DNA from 3 places in the Agarivorans sp. QJM3NY_25 genome. Region 3 is predicted to be linked to each of the others. Evidence: predicted binding sites of a transcription regulator. Region 3 holds the regulator's gene; each other region holds the start of a gene.
What was found. Region 3 encodes sigma-54, which starts transcription at its own class of promoters, with help from an activator protein. Its sites were predicted from a motif close to GTTGGCACGNNNNTNGNNT; they were not measured.

Region 1 (6,431 bases), 730 kb from region 3:
GTAGGTAATGCTTAGCTTGCTCAAGACGATTCAACTTAAGATTGGTCATCACCAAACTACGCAATATCTTAGGATCCTCTGGATCAATGGAAATAGCATGTTCATAACTCACCAAAGCTTGCTCGAGCATGCCTTGAGCCGCGACCAGATCACCCTTCAACTTCCAGGTTCGTTCATTATTATTGTTAATTGCTAAGGAGTGAGTGACTAATTTATCCGCTAAAAGGTATTCCTTTTGAGCTAAATAAAGGGTTGCCAGCGTATTGATTGCACTCGATTGATTCGGCGCTAACTGCAGTGCTTGTTCAAATTCTAACTTCGCGAGCTCAACTTGTGATTTGCGTAAATAGATGCGTCCACGTAATAGCTTCCATTCAAATTGACTATTTTTTGAAAACTCAGCAGAACGTTGCTCTAGCGCCAACACAGCGTCAATTTTCCCTTGCAGCAATAGCACGTTACCGAGCAAGGGGAGAACCAGATTAATATCCGCACCTAGAGATAAAGCTTCTTCTAACTGCTCCTCTGCTGCAGCTAAGTTATTTGCATTAAAATACACTTTAGCTAATAACAATTTAGAAGAGAGATGTTGTGGATTTGCTTTTAAGGCATTTTTCAAATGAATGAAGGCTTCATTCTCGTCACCTAATTGATAAGCCTTAACTGCCAGTTCATAGTTATTGGTTTGTTCGTCGGCAAAGGTAACGTTTCCCATTAACAGCAGCGTGAGAGCAATAATCGTTTTATTCATTCTTAACATGCATTTCCTTTACTTCGCGTGAACAATCAATTGATTCAACAAGCAGTATCTAATGAACAAGCAGCAAAAAAAAGACAAAAAAATACGAAATACAGCGTATTTCGTATTTTTAAACTAAAAAGGAGTTCTGTTAAATTATGCTTGGCGCTTGTTCTTACGTAAAGCAAGTCCAAATAGACCCATGGCTAACAACATCACCGTGCCAGGTTCAGGAACACTGGTTGCTGGTTGTAAAGGATCTTCACCTGGAGTCGCCTTAGCCCCCGCTAATTTAAAGGCATCGTTGTTATCAGACCAACCGAAGCTTCCAAATATCGGATTGTATGCCCCAATCAACCAGTATTTAGAGCTAGCACTGGAATCAATGGCCTGATAGGCAAATTCATCTGCATCCGCAACTTCCGCTTCGGTGGTCCAACCCAAGCCAGCCAAATCGTCCCAAGTTTGGCCATATAAAACTGGCGTATCACTACCGGAATAGGCGAGAACGCTAACATCGGCACTACTTGATGAACTATAACCGTAGTCTTCATAGGCCCAACCAAGCGTAAAACCAGACAGGTTAACTGACTGATCAAAGCTTAATAGCACCATGTCATGGTCATTACCAAAGCTGTCGATAGCATGGCTCGGTGACCCAGAGCGTTCGTCCTGATTTTTAGACATCAGGCCCCAATAATCGCTATAACTCAATCGAGTATTCGCTAAGGTTTCATCTTCGCGACGAGTCCCGGTATCGGACCAACCTTGAACACTCAAACCATCTAAATCTAGCGTATTGCCATAATTTGTTCCGGACAGAGTTCCATCATCGAAATCCCACACTTGCTCTGCAGCAACAGCCGACAAAGATAAAGCACAACTTGCTACTAACAAAATATGTTTAAACACAACGCCTCCCAACTAGCATCCTGCTATTAAAATTTAATCTTTCACTGCTTCATACAAAGCAAATTTCAAGCCAACTATAATTAATCTATTTAAACAATAACTTACAAACCAAACCTGATATTTTAAACGCTAAGTGTAAAAAAAGCTGACAAATGATTCCTTTGCTTTACATGCCGCAAAACTGAATGCAGCTGTAAACGCAGTGTAATTTTCAAGCGATTCTATCACAATAAAGTCAATCTACACTACCAATAGCGCTCTACGGTGATCTGTCCGGGCTTCCTGCGCAGGTTTTTAATCAAAGCTTTATGCTCTAGCTCTCGCTGTGCATCCGCGATCATCTCAGGATTTCCACAGATGATCACTTGCGAATTGTCTACCTTAAACTCTAAACCAACGGCGCGCTCCAGAACCCCATTGGCGATCGCCAAAGGAATACGACTCTTGAGTGCATCAGGATAAACTTCGCGAGTCACCATTGCTTGAAAAATAAATTGCTCTGCATATTGAGCTTTATATTTATCAATCAACGGTTGATAGGCGATATCTTGAGCGTAACTGACGGCATAAACTAATACAATTTTTTCAAAGCGCTGCCATACCGCAGCAGTTTCTAACATTGAAAAATATGGACCAATCCCCGTCCCACTGCCGAGCAGCCATAGATGCTTCCCCTCAGGGACTTCATCTAAAACCATAAAGCCTGAGGCTCTGCTGGATACTTCGATACAATCGCCAAGCTGCAGGGAATGTAGATTGGGCGACAATAAACCTTGCTCAACTTTAATGGCTAAAACCTCTAAATAATCACTGTCAGGAGGATTCACCAAAGAATAAGCTCGAGCGATACGTTTTCCATCTCGCATTTCCGATAACTTAATGAACTGGCCGGCAGTGAATGGTTCAATATCGGCTTTTATCCGTAAGCTAAATAATTGTTCATTCCAATCAATACGTTGTATAACCAAACCTTTAGTCCACATCATGGTTCCCTCGTGACTAAATCAAAATATGCAACACTGTTATATTGCTCATAAAGCGCATAACTCTCAGCTCAGGAATAGCACCAAATTTGATTCAACAATGATTTATCGTCGCCGGCGTTGTTCGACAAAAATCAATTGACTGGTATCAAAACCATAGCTTTTGGCTTTCTTTAATAAATCAATTCGAAGCTGAGGGGAGATCTCGGGATTACGCGCCAAAATCCATAAATAATCTCGATTGGGTCCAGCAACCAACGCATATTGATAGTTTTTATCTAATACAAAAACCACATAGGCTCCGTAGAAAGGACCAAAGAAAGAGACTTTTAAATGCGCAACCTTTGGTGAATCGACAAACTTGGCGATGCCCTTCGCCTCAGACCAAGTTTGTTTTTGCTCAGAGAAGCCTTTGTTGAGCACTCTCACTCGGCCATCCCTAGCTAAACTGTAAGTCGCAGTCACTTGGCTTAAGCCTCGCTCAAAGGAATGATCGAGGCGCGCAATTTCGTACCAAGTCCCCAGATAACGAGACAAATCAAAGTTGTCTACAGGCTCTATACCCTCAGGCTTAGCAGTGCAAGCAGACATCAACAGCAGACTAAAGCAAACCAGTAACAAACGATTCATGAGCATGCTTCCAAATTAAAACCAAAGCGCCGCAACACAGCCCACTAAGGTCATCACAAATAAAAACCACTTCAAAGTTGTGGGGGCAGCCTTAATGGCAAATTTAACCGCATAATGCGCGCCAATGATATAACCCACCGCTAATACGCTCCCTGGTAACCACAACACTTGGTCACGAACAATAAAGATCACCAAGGCAATGCTAGTAAATGCCAAAGTGCAAACTAACTTAAGTGCATTTGCTCTCACTAAATCGTAGCGTAGACTGCCAGCTAAGGCCGCGACCAATATGAAACCGACTCCCGCTTGAACAAAGCCCCCGTAAAAACCAGACAAGGCCAGACTCCATTTGGCGGCGGGCGTCTGCCTTACTTTTTTAGCTTGGGTTCCCGGTTCCGCAGCAACGACACTGGGTTTAATCAGTATCAGTCCAGCCATCGTCAACATCGCACCCAGCAACAAATATTTAATGATCCAGCTGGGAGCATAAGAAGCAGCAACGGCCCCAAATAATCCCCCCACCATGGTTGGCCACAAGATAGGAACCACATCTTCGATATCTAATTGACCATGTTTCTTGAAACCTAATGCTCCCGTGAGGCATTGTAAAAAAATACCAACACGGTTAGTGGCATTGGCGATTTCGGCGGGCATTCCCATGACCATTAAGGCTGGTAGCGTTAAATTTGAGCCGCCCCCCGCTAAAGTATTGATGACCCCTGCTACCAAGCCAACTCCCAACAGCAACAAACCATGCCAAATCGTAAAGTCGATCATTAAACGAAACTCCTCATCGATAAATTCACCTTAGCATTGCCTTAAACAATAATCATTAACATCTTGTATCCTTTAATCTTGCTCACACTAATTTTGTATCAACAGCAGTGCTCGGGCACAATGACAGCATGATGCTCGAAACGGAAAGTAACTAAAATGTACAATTACATCATTATCGGCGGCGGTATTATTGGACTTTCTACCGCTTGGCAGCTTCAGCAACACCACCCGCAAGCCAAGATCCTGCTAATCGAAAAAGAAACTCAATTGGCGCAGCATCAAACGGGCCATAACAGCGGCGTGATCCATGCGGGTGTGTATTACCAACCGGGCAGCCTGAAAGCCAACTTTTGTAAACAAGGCCACCAGCAAACGCTCGCGTTTTGTAAGCAGCATCATATTCCGGTAGAACAATGTGGAAAACTGTTAGTTGCCAGTAATCCCCTAGAACTCAGTAGAATGCAGGCACTCGAACAACGCTGCCAAGCGAATGGCATTCAAGTTGAACGACTCGATGGCCAGCAGCTCAGGGAATTGGAACCGAACATTTGCGGCTTAGCCGCTCTCAAAGTAGCCGCCACAGGGATTGTCGATTACCAACAAATTTGCCTTAAAATAGCGCAACTATTTCAAGACCTAGGCGGTGAAATAAAGCTCGCTCAGCAAGTAATAAAACTAAACGAAGATCCCCACAGGATCCGCGTTACGACCCAACAAACGAGCATTGATACCCAGTATCTAGTCGTATGTGGTGGTTTAATGGCCGACCGCTTATGCCAAATGTTAGACATAGACATCGATTTTCAAATCATTCCCTATCGCGGTGAGTACTATCAATTGACTGCGCGCCATAATCAACTCATTAAACACCTGATCTACCCGATCCCCGATCCAGAACTTCCATTTTTGGGCGTACATCTCACCAAGATGATCAACGGTTCCATTACGGTGGGGCCTAATGCAGTTCAGGGTTGGTCTCGCGAAGGCTATCAAAAAGGCGCATTTAATCTTTGTGATATCAAGCAAATGCTAGCTTTCAGTGGGTTTTGGAAGGTCGCCAAACAACACTTTCGCAGTGGCTTGAGTGAAACCAAAGACTCATTCTTTAAATCTGGATATTTGCAGCGTGTACGTAAATACTGCCCGAGCCTACAGCGCCATGATCTTGGCCCCTACCCAGCCGGGATCCGCGCCCAAGCTGTACTTCGTGATGGCACCTTAGTACATGACTTTTTATTTGCCCAAAGCGCACGTAGCTTACATGTTTGTAATGCACCCTCACCTGCGGCAACCTCAGCATTTCCAATTGGCGCGCACATCTGTGATAAATTAGCGGCATTGAGTCAGCCCTAATGAAAGAATAATCGACTAAACGCTGCATTATAAATTGACGCTGTCGATCTCTAGGTAAAAGTTATATGCAAATCATCACTAAAGCGGTGCCAACCAATCTTATCTCTGGATTTTTAGGTGCAGGCAAAACTACCTTAATTAAACATCTGCTGGCCAACAAGCCTCCAGAGCAACGTTGGGCCGTTTTAAGCAATGAATTTGGCGAAATAGGTCTCGATGCCGACTTCATTTCCGCCGCAGACCCCGACTCAAAGGTATTCATCAAAGAAGTCCCCGGAGGATGCCTATGTTGCGCTGCAGGGGTGCCGTTTCAGGTGGCGCTGACACAACTATTACGAACGGCAAAACCAGACCGTTTATTAATCGAACCGACCGGCCTCGGCCATCCCAAACAAATTCGGCAACGCCTGCAAAGCTTAAGTGCTCAAGCACACTTACAGCTCGCGGCGACACTCACCTTAGTAGATGCTCGAATAATTACCGACCCTCGCTATACCTCACACCCCAATTTTGCAGCACAGTTGGCAATTGCAGATCTGATCCTTGCCAGCAAAAGCGAAAGCTATCAATCGAAGGACCTAGAAGAACTGCAAGCTTTTCTTCGGCAGCTCGGGCTATCTGCCACCCCCTTACTCGCAATCCGTAGAGGAGAGTTAGCTCTAAACTATTTAGATGTAAACGGGCCTAAAGCAAAGGAACCAGAGCCATTCAATCTAGGCTCAAATTCACTCGATGAGTCTCTACAAGAGCAAGCGCTCACAGCCGTAAACGATCAACAAGCCCCGCTAACTAAAGCTATCTGCAAGGTTCAGCACCTTGAAGGATATACCAGTATCGGCTGGCATTTGCCTGCACAATATCGTTTTGAAGCGCAACAACTAGCTGCATTTATTAACACATTAGAGTTACTTCGAGCCAAAGTCCTATGCCAATGTGACCAAGGAAGCTTGTTACTGAATCGCCTTGGACAACACACTCACATCGAATACTTACCCGCCAATACCATCAACAAACTAGAACTGATTGGTCAAGACCTG
Region 2 (6,431 bases), 1.9 Mb from region 3:
TCGGATCTACTGCGAATTGGCTCTAAACTTACGTATTAGGCCAAAACGACGCCTGAATCGCCATACGCCAGAGCCTCTTAAAGAGCCGATTAAAACAAACCAAGTTTGGTCCGTGGACTTTATGCATGATCAGCTATCTGATGGCCGGAAGTACCGTTTATTCAATGTGATAGATGATTACAAACGTGAAGGTCTGGCGTCAGAACCTGATTTTTCAATGCCCACAGTACGAGTCACTCGGATCTTAGAGCAGCTCATCGAACAACGAACCAAACCTGTTGCGATCCGCTGCGACAATGGTCCTGAGTTCATTAGCCATGCGTTTATTAAATGGGCCAACAACCACGACATTCGAATCGATTATATTCAGCCAGGGAACCCACAACAAAACGCCTATATAGAAAGGTTCAACCGTACTATGAGGTTTGGCTTAGTGAGTAAGTATTTGTTTGACACACTTGAAGAGGTTCAAGATCGGGCGACCCAATGGTTATGGTTCTACAATCATCAACGACCACACCTTGCAAATGGAGGGTTCCCACCACTAAAAACGGCAGCATGAATTCTACGAATAAATGCGGTTAATAATGGGAGGATTACCGAACTCCTAATTTTTGTATTAATATTCAGTTGCTTAGTGTGAATTTCTTGCCAATGTATTGTCTACGCCGAATTAAATGCAAATGATGTTTATTTGCATTATCGTTAGCAAATGGATAGTGTGACGCAGTCTTCAAGGCAGTTCAGTATTAATCGGTTAGCAAAATAGATAAGGACTCATATAAAATGTACAAAATATTACTTGGCTTAATCGCAGTTATTTTTAGTCAGGTTTCGTTTGCAAAACTCACCACTGTCACGGATGTTATTGATCGTGAAGTCACTTTTGATGCCCCAGCGCAACGTGTAGTTGTTGGCTTTTATCCAGAAGACTATATGGCAATAGGTACTGAAGCGGCATTTGATCATGTTGTTGGGATGGCAAAATACATGTGGGAAACTCGCACTGAAAACTGGGAGTTATATTTAAAACACCGTCCTTCTTTAAAAAATATTCCTGACATGGGTCGAGTGGATACCAACTCTTTCTCTGTTGAAAAAGTTATAGCACTAAACCCTGATCTATTGATGCTAGCCGAGTGGCAATATAAAGCGCTGGGGAGTGAAGTATCACGCTTCGAGTCTGTAGGGATCCCGATTATCGTTGTTGATTACAATGCCCAAACCGTAGAACGTCATGTTAAGAGTACTGAGCTAATAGGTGTTATTACTGGCCAGGAAGAGCGCGCAGCCAAAATTTCGAGTGAGTACCAGCAAAGTGTAGAGATGATCAACGCTAGGTTAAAAGAAGCCAACCTACCTAAACCAAAGGTTTATACTGAATACGGAGGTGCCGGCGTGGAAGAAATTGGTTATACGTTTGGTAAAAACATGTGGGGTGCTATTTCCACAATGGCTGGCGCAGATAATATCGCAGCTCCTTATGTCGAATGGTGGGGAAAACTCAATCCTGAACAAATTATTGCCGCTAACCCAGACATTGTCGTTATCACTGGTTATGAATCTGGTCGAGCAAATAAAACAGCGATGGTTATGGGACAAGGAGTTGATGAAGAGTTAGCGAAGCAACGTCTTCTCGGCTATAAAAATCGCGATGACTGGACAACGTTAGCAGCTGTGAAAAACAATCGAATCTATGGTGCATATCACGGTGCGGTTCGGACGATTTTGGATGGTGCTATGATCCAATATTACGCCAAGATAATGTATCCGGAAGTTTTTAAAGATTTAGACCCAGTTGAGTATTACCAAAATTTCTATAAAAAATACCTACCTGTTCGTCCGAAAGGCACGTTTATGACTCACTTATAGTTGATTATTTACAAGTAACAATACGGGAGTCAGTGACTCCCTAACAAGATAGCTAGACAGCGATTCCTGTTTTAAAACGTCTTCTTATTTTTCCAGCGTAGAGCTTGTATTGAGAAAACGATCTAGCTTGGTGAGCGCAGCACCACAAAGAACACTCTTGGTTGCAAGTCCCAGAGTGTGAAGACGTTTTTGAGGAATCGAGGGGCGATTCAACATTGCAACGCGATGAAAACTATAACTCAATATGCTTAAACAAAAAGTTGGGAGAGACGCATATTCTAGGACAAGCAATGCTTGACCAGCCACCATGTTATAGGCCAAATTAAGAGTGTGTATTCCCCTCTAACGCTTATTTAAGTAAGTGCTCTACAGACACATTACTTTTAAAAAATTGATACACATACAATCAATCTAATATCAAACTTAGCCGTATTATCTTCATTGGTAAAGATGGAATTGCTTACTGGCTAGTGATGTGAAAAGGTTGATCATGGTAACAAATAACTAGACTGTCATCCCAACTCCCCAAACACATGTTTGCGCTATTGTGAGCAATGATGCAGCAAGCCATTTATAGGATTTAGTCGTGATTTGTCAGAACGTGGGTAAAATCGAGTATGAGCGACTATCCGTTATTGGTTGAGGATACCGCCCCTTATATTAGGCGCTAGCGGTTTATATTGCGGTTAATGCTGTCGCCTATCGTGAGTGGGATGTGTTTGCGCATATCATTGAGTTAAGCCATAACCACGATAAACCGAGAGCCACAGCTCTAAGTTTACTGCTGCAAGCATTGCACAATCTGTTGTGGTGTTCACTTAAGCAGCTGAAGCTGCTGGTTAGGTTCGATAATGACATTTAGCCCAGTGGCATGATCGAGCTGCATTTTATATTACTTGTCCTGAACATTTTCTCAATATTGAGTGATTTAATTGTATCTAAGTCATTTATTCATTTGTTGGGGGTCGCTCCGCAAGCACAATCATTCTTACAATGATTGTTGTGTAAGCGACATTGATGAGGGCTTTGTGGCACGCACTTGCGACAAAAACTTCTTAGTGATGATTTATTCTTGTTTTTATTCAACGACTTATGGTTTTTATTCCAGTTGGCTCGGTATTCGCAATAGTTACTGCGGGAACCGTTTATCAAGCTAAAGGAAGAAAATATTATGGCTATTCGTCAATGTGCAATTTACGGAAAAGGTGGTATTGGTAAATCAACTACTACCCAAAACTTAGTAGGTGCTTTAGCAGAAGCTGGCAAGAAAGTAATGATTATCGGCTGTGATCCTAAAGCGGATTCAACCCGCCTTATTTTACATGCAAAAGCGCAAAACACCATTATGGAAATGGCTGCTGATGCGGGTTCTGTAGAAGATATCGAATTAGAAGATGTACTTAAAGTCGGTTACGGCGGTGTTCGTTGTGTTGAGTCTGGCGGTCCTGAGCCAGGTGTAGGTTGTGCGGGTCGTGGTGTGATTACTGCGATTAACTTCTTAGAAGAAGAAGGCGCCTATGAAGAAGATCTCGATTTCGTATTCTACGACGTATTGGGTGACGTGGTTTGTGGTGGTTTCGCTATGCCTATTCGCGAAAACAAAGCGCAAGAAATCTACATCGTGGTATCGGGTGAGATGATGGCGATGTATGCCGCAAACAACATCTCTAAAGGGATTTGTAAATATGCTGCCACCGGTAGTGTTCGTTTAGCGGGTCTGATTTGTAACTCACGTAAATGTGACCGTGAAGATGAACTGATTGAAGCGCTTGCGGCCAAAATTGGTACTCAAATGATCCACTTTGTACCGCGTGACAACGTTGTACAACAAGCTGAAATTCGTCGTATGACCGTGATTGAGTACAACCCTAAATGTAATCAAGCCGATGAATATCGCGCCCTCGCCAATAAAATCATCAACAACAAGTTATTTGTCGTTCCGACTCCTGTGACTATGGATGAGTTAGAAGAGTTGCTTATGGAATTCGGCATCATGGACGCAGAAGACGAGTCGATCATTGGTCAAGTTGCTGAAGAAGTGACCGCCTAATCATTCACCAACCAAGTGATCTTATTGATGCTATAGGAGGCAGCAATGTCTAACAATAAAGCAGAAACTCAAGCGCTGATTGATGAAGTGCTAGAAGTTTATCCAGAAAAAGCCAAAGCGGATCGTAAAAAGCACCTCGATGCCAACGACAGTGGAACGGGTAGTTGTATTACCGCTAACCGTAAGTCGTTGCCAGGGGTGATGACCGCGCGGGGCTGTGCTTACGCGGGTTCGAAAGGGGTTGTGTGGGGACCAATTAAAGATATGGTGCATATCTCTCATGGTCCTGTGGGTTGTGGCCAATACTCACGCGCTGGCCGTCGTAACTATTATACCGGTTATACCGGGGTAAACAGCTTCGGCACCATGAACTTTACCTCTGATTTCCAAGAGCGCGACATTGTGTTTGGGGGTGATAAAAAACTTGCCACCATGATCGACGAAGTGGAAATGTTGTTCCCATTAGCGAGCGGGATTTCTATTCAATCAGAATGTCCTGTAGGGCTGATCGGTGATGATATTGAAGCGGTTGCTAAAACCAAAGGTGCAGAAATCGGTAAAACCATCGTGCCAGTGCGTTGTGAAGGTTTCCGTGGGGTGAGTCAGTCGCTGGGTCACCACATCGCTAACGATACTTTACGAGATTACGTCTTGGATAAGTCGGAAGGTAAAGAAGTAGCGACCACCGATTACGATGTGGCCATCATTGGTGATTACAACATTGGTGGTGATGCCTGGTCTTCACGGATCTTATTGGAAGAAATTGGTTTACGGGTCGTGGCGCAGTGGTCGGGTGACGGTACCTTACCAGAGCTTGAAAATACCCCTTCGGTGAAGCTTAACCTAGTTCACTGTTATCGTTCGATGAACTACATCTGTCGCCACATGGAAGAAAAATACGGTGTGCCATGGATGGAATACAACTTATTTGGTCCCACTAAGTGTGAAGAATCCTTACGCGCTATTGCGGCCAAGTTCGATGAGAAAATTCAGGCCAAGGCTGAAGAGGTAATTGCTGGTTACAAAGCGCAATGGCAAGCCGTTGTCGACAAGTACCGTCCTCGCTTAGAAGGCAAAAAAGTTATGTTGTATGTGGGTGGTTTACGTCCGCGTCACGTGATTGGTGCCTATGAAGATTTAGGTATGGAAATTGTTGGTGCGGGTTATGAATTTGGTCATAACGATGATTACAGCAAAACCGTCCCTGAAGTGAAAGATGCCACCTTGATTTACGATGACGTAACAGGTTACGAGTTAGAAGCATTTGCCGACAAACTGAAACCCGATCTGATTGGTGCCGGTGTGAAAGAAAAATACATCTTTCAAAAAATGGGGATCCCATTCCGTCAAATGCACAGCTGGGATTATTCCGGTCCTTATCATGGCTTCGATGGGTTTGCTATTTTCGCCCGCGACATGGACATGACGCTGAACAACCCTTGTTGGAATAAGTTAACGCCACCATGGAAGGCGGATAAGACAGAAAATCAAGCAGCTGCTTAAGTGCAGTCTAGTTTGCTTAGCAAGGTCAGGATGAGTGCAACCGCACTTGAGTGTTTAACTCAATCCGTTAGTTCACAGATGAGTGGCGCGGAAGGAGATATAAAATGAGTCAATCAGTAGACGATATCAAAGCTGGCTACCCGCTGTTTCAGCAGCCAGAATATCAAGACATGATGGCGCGCAAACGTGCCGATCATGAAGAAGGCGTGAGTGACGAGAAGATCAAAGAAGTCTTTGAGTGGACCACCACCGAAGCGTACCAAGAGCTTAACTTTTCACGCAAAACCTTAACCATCGATCCCGCAAAGGCCTGCCAACCACTTGGTTCGGTATTATGTGCCTTGGGTTTCGAAAAAACCCTCCCTTATGTACATGGTTCGCAAGGATGTGTGGCTTATTTCCGCACTTACTTTAACCGTCACTTTAAAGAGCCAGTGGCTTGTGTGTCAGATTCAATGACCGAAGATGCAGCGGTATTTGGCGGCCAAAAAAATATGTACGACGGTCTTCAAAACTCCTTGGCATTGTACAAGCCAGAGGTGATTGCTGTTTCTACTACCTGTATGGCGGAAGTTATTGGTGATGACTTGAATGCCTTCATTGGTAATGCCAAGAAAGAGGGTTACATCCCAGAAGACTTGCCAACCCCATTTGCCCATACACCGAGTTTTGTGGGCAGTCATGTCACCGGTTGGGATGGCATGTTTGAGGGCTTTGCCAAGTATTTCACGGGCAAAAACATGGACGATAAGGTGGTCGCTAGTAATGGCAAAATCAACCTTATTCCCGGCTTTGAAACCTACTTAGGAAACTACCGAGTCATCCATAGCATGCTGCAGCAGATGGATGTTAATTACAGTCTATTGAGTGATCCTTCGGAAGTACTCGATACGCCAGCTGATGGCGAATATCGTATGTACGCAGGCGGCACACCGCTGGCTGAGCTAGAAGATGCACCAAACGCGATTACCACCATTTTGCTGCAACCCGATCAGTTGGTAAAAAC
Region 3 (6,431 bases):
TTTATGCCGAACAGATGGCGTATTTTGAGCAACTCAAGCACACCACTTTCAGCCAACCAAAAATCTTGGTATATCCCGATCCCAAACAACCTGTATGGCAAATCGTGGCCGATCAAGCTACAGTACAGCAGCAACACACGGTCATGTTAAATGACAATGTAGTAATTAAAAACTTGAGTCGCAGCAAATACGTTCGTGACTTAATTACAGACAGCTTGGAAATCGACCTGCAAAACGAAACCATGCATAGTGATAAACTCGTTACCGTTTATGGCCCATCCTACGAATTATATGGACGCGGAATGAACGGTGATTTAGCCAATGAAATAGTGACTTTATTAAATGATATCGAAGCGGTTTACCACAATCCACAAGAATAAATTAGCCTTTTTAGCAAGCCTGTTACTCATCAGTTGGGGGGCTCAAGCGCTTGAAGACGACTTCAATAAACAAATTGTCGTCGATGCCGACCGTCAACAGGTTAATATCAAAGAAAATCGCGTCACTTTTTATAATAATGTCGTCGTGACTCAAGGCTCGATAAAAATGCGCGCCGAAGAACTGAGCGTTATCGGAAGTGAGCAAAAAGGCAGCGAAGTGATGATAGCAAAAGGCAAACCAGCCACCTTCTATCAGCTCTTAGATAATGGTAAGCCCATTGAAGCAGAGGCGAACGAAGTGCGTTACGATTTGAAGACTCAAACGCTTACGCTTACTAACAATGCACTGCTGAAGCAAGAAGAAAGCTTAGTCAAAGGTCAAATGATTAAATACAGCATTAACAAACAAGAAATGGTTGCTCAGGGCGACCAAAACAGTCGGGTGACCACCATTTTCTTACCCCAACAACTCAACAAAGTTGCCCCCAAGGCCACGCCTCAACCATGAGTACCTTAATTGCAGAAAACCTTGCCAAAAGTTACAAGGGGCGCAAGGTCGTTAAAAACGTGAGTCTCAATGTTGAAACTGGAAAAATTGTCGGTTTATTAGGGCCCAATGGCGCTGGAAAAACCACCACTTTTTATATGGTGGTTGGTTTAGTCCCAAGGGACCAAGGGCGGATCCTAATTGACAACGAAGATCTGTCAAGTACCGCCATGCATACCCGGGCTCGCAAAGGCATAGGTTACCTACCGCAAGAAGCATCTATCTTTCGTCGCCTCTCGGTAGAAAAGAATATTTTAGCGGTCTTAGAAACACGTAAAGACCTCGATAAACAACAACAAATGGGCGCGCTCGATGACTTACTTGAAGAGTTTCATATTGGTCATATTCGCAAGAATTTAGGCATGAGTCTGTCGGGCGGTGAACGTCGCCGAGTAGAAATTGCCCGCGCTCTAGCTGCCGCACCTAAGTTTATTTTGCTTGACGAACCCTTCGCAGGCGTGGATCCTATTTCTGTTATCGATATAAAAAAAATCATTGAACATCTTCGTGATCGCGGTCTGGGTGTATTGATCACCGACCACAATGTAAGAGAAACACTAGATGTTTGTGAGCACGCCTATATCGTTAGCCAAGGCGAACTGATAGCCTCAGGAAAACCTGAGGAGATACTTAAAAATGAGCATGTGAAACGAGTTTATCTCGGTGAACAATTCAAGCTATAGTTAAAGTATGTCCTCAAACGCGATAATAAAAAGAAGGAACAGCGGTAATTAATGAAAGCATCTTTGCAGTTGCGTCTTGGTCAGCAATTAACCATGACCCCCCAGTTACAACAGGCCATACGCTTACTCCAGCTTTCGACGCTGGATCTGCAGCAGGAAATCCAAGAAGCTTTGGAGAGTAATCCTCTGCTAGAAGCAGATGAAGCGCAAGCAAATGACGCAGACTCGGCTGAATTTAAATCAGCCAGCGAGCAAAATAGTGATGCAAACAATAGCCAAACGGAGATCGATAGCAGCCAGATGGAAACTGGCGATGCGATTAGTCAAGATACCGTCGCAGACGATCTTCCGGTTGACTCAACTTGGGATGACATTTACAGCGCGAGCTCGGCTCCTGCCAGCTCTTCATCCGGTAGCAGCAGTGATGACAACGACATGTTGTTTCAAGGTGAAACCGTTGACTCCTTACAAGATCACTTGCTCTGGCAAATGCGCCTCACGCCTTTTAGTGAAATAGACCAAGCTATCGCCCTCGCCATCATCGACGCAGTCGACCAATCAGGTTACCTGACCCAAGATTGTGAGCAATTACTTGAGGGACTACGTTCGATTGAAAATAATGATTTAGATGTCGAGTTAGATGAAATTGAAGCAGTACTTAAACGTATTCAGCACTTCGATCCAGTTGGTATTGCTGCCCGCTCTCTACAGGAATGCTTACTCATCCAATTAAGTCGTTTCAGCGAACAAACACCTTGGCTGAATGAAGCGAAAGACATCGTATCGAATCATATTGACGTATTAGCAAATCGAGATTTTCGTTTATTGGCCCGTAAAACCAAGTTAAAAGAGGAGCAGCTACGCGAAGTGATGCGGCTGATTCACACCTTAGAGCCAAGACCTGGTAATGCCGTCGAACCAAATCAAGCCCAATACGTAATTCCCGATGTCTCGGTGATTAAACGTCAAGGTCGCTGGGTGGTTGAACTCAATCCTGACGCGATGCCAAAACTACGCATCAATTCACATTATGCATCGATGACTAAAACCTCGACCAACGCCAACGATACCCAGTTTATTCGCAGCCATCTGCAAGAAGCAAAATGGTTCATCAAGAGTATTGAAAGCCGTAACGAAACCCTACTGAAAGTCTCTAATTGCATCGTGCATCACCAACAAGCTTTCTTTGAATATGGTGAAGAAGCCATGAAACCGATGGTATTGAATGATGTTGCCGAAGCGGTTGAAATGCATGAATCCACGATCTCTAGGGTCACGACTCAAAAATTCATGCATACCCCTCGCGGGATCTTCGAACTCAAATACTTTTTCTCTAGCCATGTGGCTACCGATGGTGGAGGAGAATGCTCCTCAACAGCCATTCGTGCATTAATTAAGAAACTGGTTGCTGCCGAGAATACCAGTAAACCACTCAGCGATAGTAAAATCGCTGATATTTTGGCAGATCAAGGCATCAAGGTGGCTAGGCGTACGATAGCTAAATATCGTGAGTCATTGGCTATTCCACCTTCTAACCAACGTAAGAGCCTTATTTAAAGGCCACTATAAAGGGGACGACATCTATGCAAATTAACCTTACTGGACACCACGTAGAAATCACTGAGTCTTTGAGAGAATATGTCCACACTAAGTTTACTAAGCTACAACGACGATTCGACCAAATTAATAATGTCCATGTTATTCTCAATGTCGAAAAACTGAATCAGATTGCCGAAGCCACTATACACCTAAATGGTGGTGAATTATTCGCCACTTCAGAACACGCTGATATGTACGCGGCCATCGATAGCCTCATCGATAAGCTCGATCGCCAAGTCATTAAGCATAAAGAAAAACTCACCAAACATTAGTCATAGTAATGCAAATAGATAAAGTACTAAGCTTGGACTGCACCCAAAGTGCAGTCCAATGTTCGTCAAAAAAACGAGCATTGGAATTGATCAGTGAACTAGTTGCGAAGCAACTCGACACCACATCTAAAAGTATATTTGAAAGTTTATTAAATCGTGAACGCATGGGCAGTACTGGCATTGGCCAAGGCATCGCGATCCCTCACGGTAGAATAGGCAATCAATACCATGCGACCGCAGTATTATTACGCTGTACTCCGGCGATTTCCTTTGACGCCATTGACAATCAAGCCGTTGATTTAATATTTGCCTTACTGGTTCCCGAAGACCAATGTCAACAACATCTAAATACTCTCGCTCAAGTTGCTGAAAAACTTAACGATAAGCAAATATGCAAACAACTTCGTACAGCACAAAGTGATGACGAATTATACACGATCATGATAGCCTAAGACTCTAATCGTTATTAGGGGTTATCATGGAACTGATTATCGTTAGCGGGCGCTCCGGTTCAGGTAAAACGGTCGCACTACGAGTATTAGAAGATTTAGGTTATTACTGTGTCGACAATTTACCAGTCGTATTATGGCGTCCTTTAATTGAACACCTAAAAAGACAGTACACCAAAGTCGCCATTAGCATTGATGTGCGAAATTTACCTGATGAACCCTCACCCATCGGTCAACTAATTCGCGATGAAGGCTCTGAGCTTAACCTATTAAGTATTTTTCTCGACGCGAAAGATGATGCGCTGATCCGCCGCTACAGTGAAACTCGGCGGGTTCATCCACTGAGTCAAAACGACATGTCTCTAGCCAAGGCCATAGAATCTGAAACCGCCCTGCTCGCCCCCATTTCTCGCAATGCTGACCTAAGAATAGATACCTCGCGTTTATCCGTACATGAATTGAGTCAGCTCATTCGATCGCGAGTGACCGGAGAACAACAGCAGCAATTAATTATGGTGTTTGAGTCCTTTGGCTTTAAAAATGGCGTACCCAATGATGCCGATTACCTATTTGATGCTCGCTTTTTACCGAACCCGCACTGGCAAGAAGAACTACGACCTTTATGCGGTCTCGATCAAGCGGTTAAAGATTATTTAGCCAAGCAGCCTCTTGTAGAGCAGTACATCCAGCAAATCGCTGATTTATTAGGATCTTGGCTGCCGCATTTAGAAGCCAATAATCGCGCCTATCTGACCATCGCAATTGGTTGTACTGGCGGACAACATCGTAGTGTTTATGTCGCCGAACAACTGGCTGAACACTTTAGTCAAAAACGTAAGGTGCAGCGGCGCCATCGAACTTTGGAACATAAACTTGAAACTCACTAGACAAGTCGTCGTAAAAAACAAACTGGGCTTACACGCTCGCCCAGCCACCAAACTGGTCGAATTGGTACAAGAATTTGAAGCTGAAGTAAGTATTATTGACGGGAAAAAAACCGCTTCGGCTGCCAGCGTGATGGGATTGCTGGTGTTGGCAAGCGCTCAAGGCAATACCCTCACGATAATCTCTGAAGGTAACGATGCAGAGGCTGCTCTCGATGCCATACAACAACTCGTTGAAGCAAACTTCGACGAGGAATAACGCGAATTTATTGATGCAACTGCTACACTAAGTCCTGTTGCATTTTTAGTGAATATTTATATCGTAGCGGACAAGGCAGAGCCTATCGCGTAGAAACAGCACTGATGCAGGTACTCAAGCCGTAAACTGTGACACATGTTACCCAAAGGGTTCCGCTGAAAACCTTTGTACCATCCGCGACAGGTTCACCCGCTCTAAAAGCGTGGTTTAATCTTTACACGACTATAAGGACCGCTTATGCCTGAAGAGATGGAGTTAAATCCTAATCAACACAAACGCCTACAGGAGCTAAACCAAGCGCTCGATAGTGGTATGTTTGTGCATGTTAGGCGAATGCTTCATCAGATGCCGCCTTGTGATGTCGCTCTACTATTAGAATCTAGCCCTCCCGCAGGTCGAAAAGTATTATGGCAACTCACCGATCCGGAAAAGCACGGTGAGATCCTCGAAGAATTAAACGAAGATGTGATGGAAGGGGTACTCCAATTAATGGCCCCCGAAACCCTTGCTGCAGCGACCGAGGGAATGGACACCGATGATATCGCCTACGTGCTTCGCAGCCTACCCGATAGTGTCTATCAAGAGGTGTTGTCGCAAATGGATGGCCAAGACCGCCATCGAGTCGAAGCTGCGCTCGCTTATCCAGAAGACACCGCTGGCAGTATCATGAATACCGACACCATCACCCTGCGGGCAGATGTCAGTATTGATGTTGTATTGCGCTATTTGCGGCTTAGGGGCGAACTTCCTGAGGCAACGGATGCACTTTATGTTGTCGATGAGAATGATTTACTACTCGGCGATATCCCACTATCAACCTTGCTCACCGTTAATCCAAGCGTCAACGTCAGAGAGGTAATGGATAGTAATGCCGAAACCATACCGGTCGCCATGGATGAAGATGACGTGGCTTCCCTGTTTGAACGCCACGACTGGATATCTGCCCCAGTAGTTGATGAACAAGGGCGCTTGTTAGGCCGAATTACCATCGATGATGTGGTGGATATTATTCGTGAGCATGCGGAACACTCGATGATGGGGATGGCGGGGATGGACGATGACGAGGATACCTTCGCCCCGGTCTTAAAAAGTACTCAACGGCGCACCGTCTGGCTAGCGGTTAATCTTTGTACGGCTTTAATTGCAGCGTCGATTAGCAATATGTTTGAATCAACGATTGAACAATTGGCAACGCTAGCGATCTTAATGACTATTGTTCCTAGTATGGGTGGCATCGCTGGTAATCAAACTTTAGCGCTCGTGATCCGGGGGCTTGCGGTGGGCCACATTGGCGAGGGCAACTCTCGCTGGTTGATCGGTAAGGAAGCCGCAATCGGTATGTTAAATGGCTTAATTTG

Region 1: xdp1 (exosortase-dependent surface protein XDP1) is a predicted target of sigma-54. The motif match lies at 1,708-1,726, and genes of this name have one in related genera.
Region 2: nifH (nitrogenase iron protein) is a predicted target of sigma-54. The motif match lies at 2,980-2,998, and genes of this name have one in related genera.

The regions. Positions count from the first base shown of each region.
Region 1 covers NZ_CP194041.2:3,425,776-3,432,206, forward strand. The annotation lists gene prsT (XrtA/PEP-CTERM system TPR-repeat protein PrsT) at 1-760, opposite strand, end outside; gene xdp1 (exosortase-dependent surface protein XDP1) at 896-1,651, opposite strand; gene ACRRSW_RS15715 (ferredoxin--NADP reductase) at 1,897-2,634, opposite strand; gene ACRRSW_RS15720 (lipocalin family protein) at 2,740-3,264, opposite strand; gene ACRRSW_RS15725 (sulfite exporter TauE/SafE family protein) at 3,280-4,041, opposite strand; gene lhgO (L-2-hydroxyglutarate oxidase) at 4,198-5,394, shown strand; gene ACRRSW_RS15735 (CobW family GTP-binding protein) at 5,460-6,431, shown strand, end outside.
Region 2 covers NZ_CP194041.2:2,244,442-2,250,872, forward strand. The annotation lists one part of gene ACRRSW_RS10365 (IS3 family transposase) at 1-562, shown strand, start outside; gene ACRRSW_RS10370 (ABC transporter substrate-binding protein) at 787-1,872, shown strand; gene nifH (nitrogenase iron protein) at 3,044-3,922, shown strand; gene nifD (nitrogenase molybdenum-iron protein alpha chain) at 3,968-5,425, shown strand; gene nifK (nitrogenase molybdenum-iron protein subunit beta) at 5,530-6,431, shown strand, end outside.
Region 3 covers NZ_CP194041.2:4,153,189-4,159,619, forward strand. The annotation lists gene lptC (LPS export ABC transporter periplasmic protein LptC) at 1-380, shown strand, start outside; gene lptA (lipopolysaccharide transport periplasmic protein LptA) at 343-888, shown strand; gene lptB (LPS export ABC transporter ATP-binding protein) at 885-1,610, shown strand; gene ACRRSW_RS18935 (RNA polymerase factor sigma-54) at 1,662-3,167, shown strand; gene hpf (ribosome hibernation promoting factor) at 3,194-3,481, shown strand; gene ptsN (PTS IIA-like nitrogen regulatory protein PtsN) at 3,490-3,933, shown strand; gene rapZ (RNase adapter RapZ) at 3,960-4,817, shown strand; gene ACRRSW_RS18955 (HPr family phosphocarrier protein) at 4,804-5,073, shown strand; gene mgtE (magnesium transporter) at 5,311-6,431, shown strand, end outside.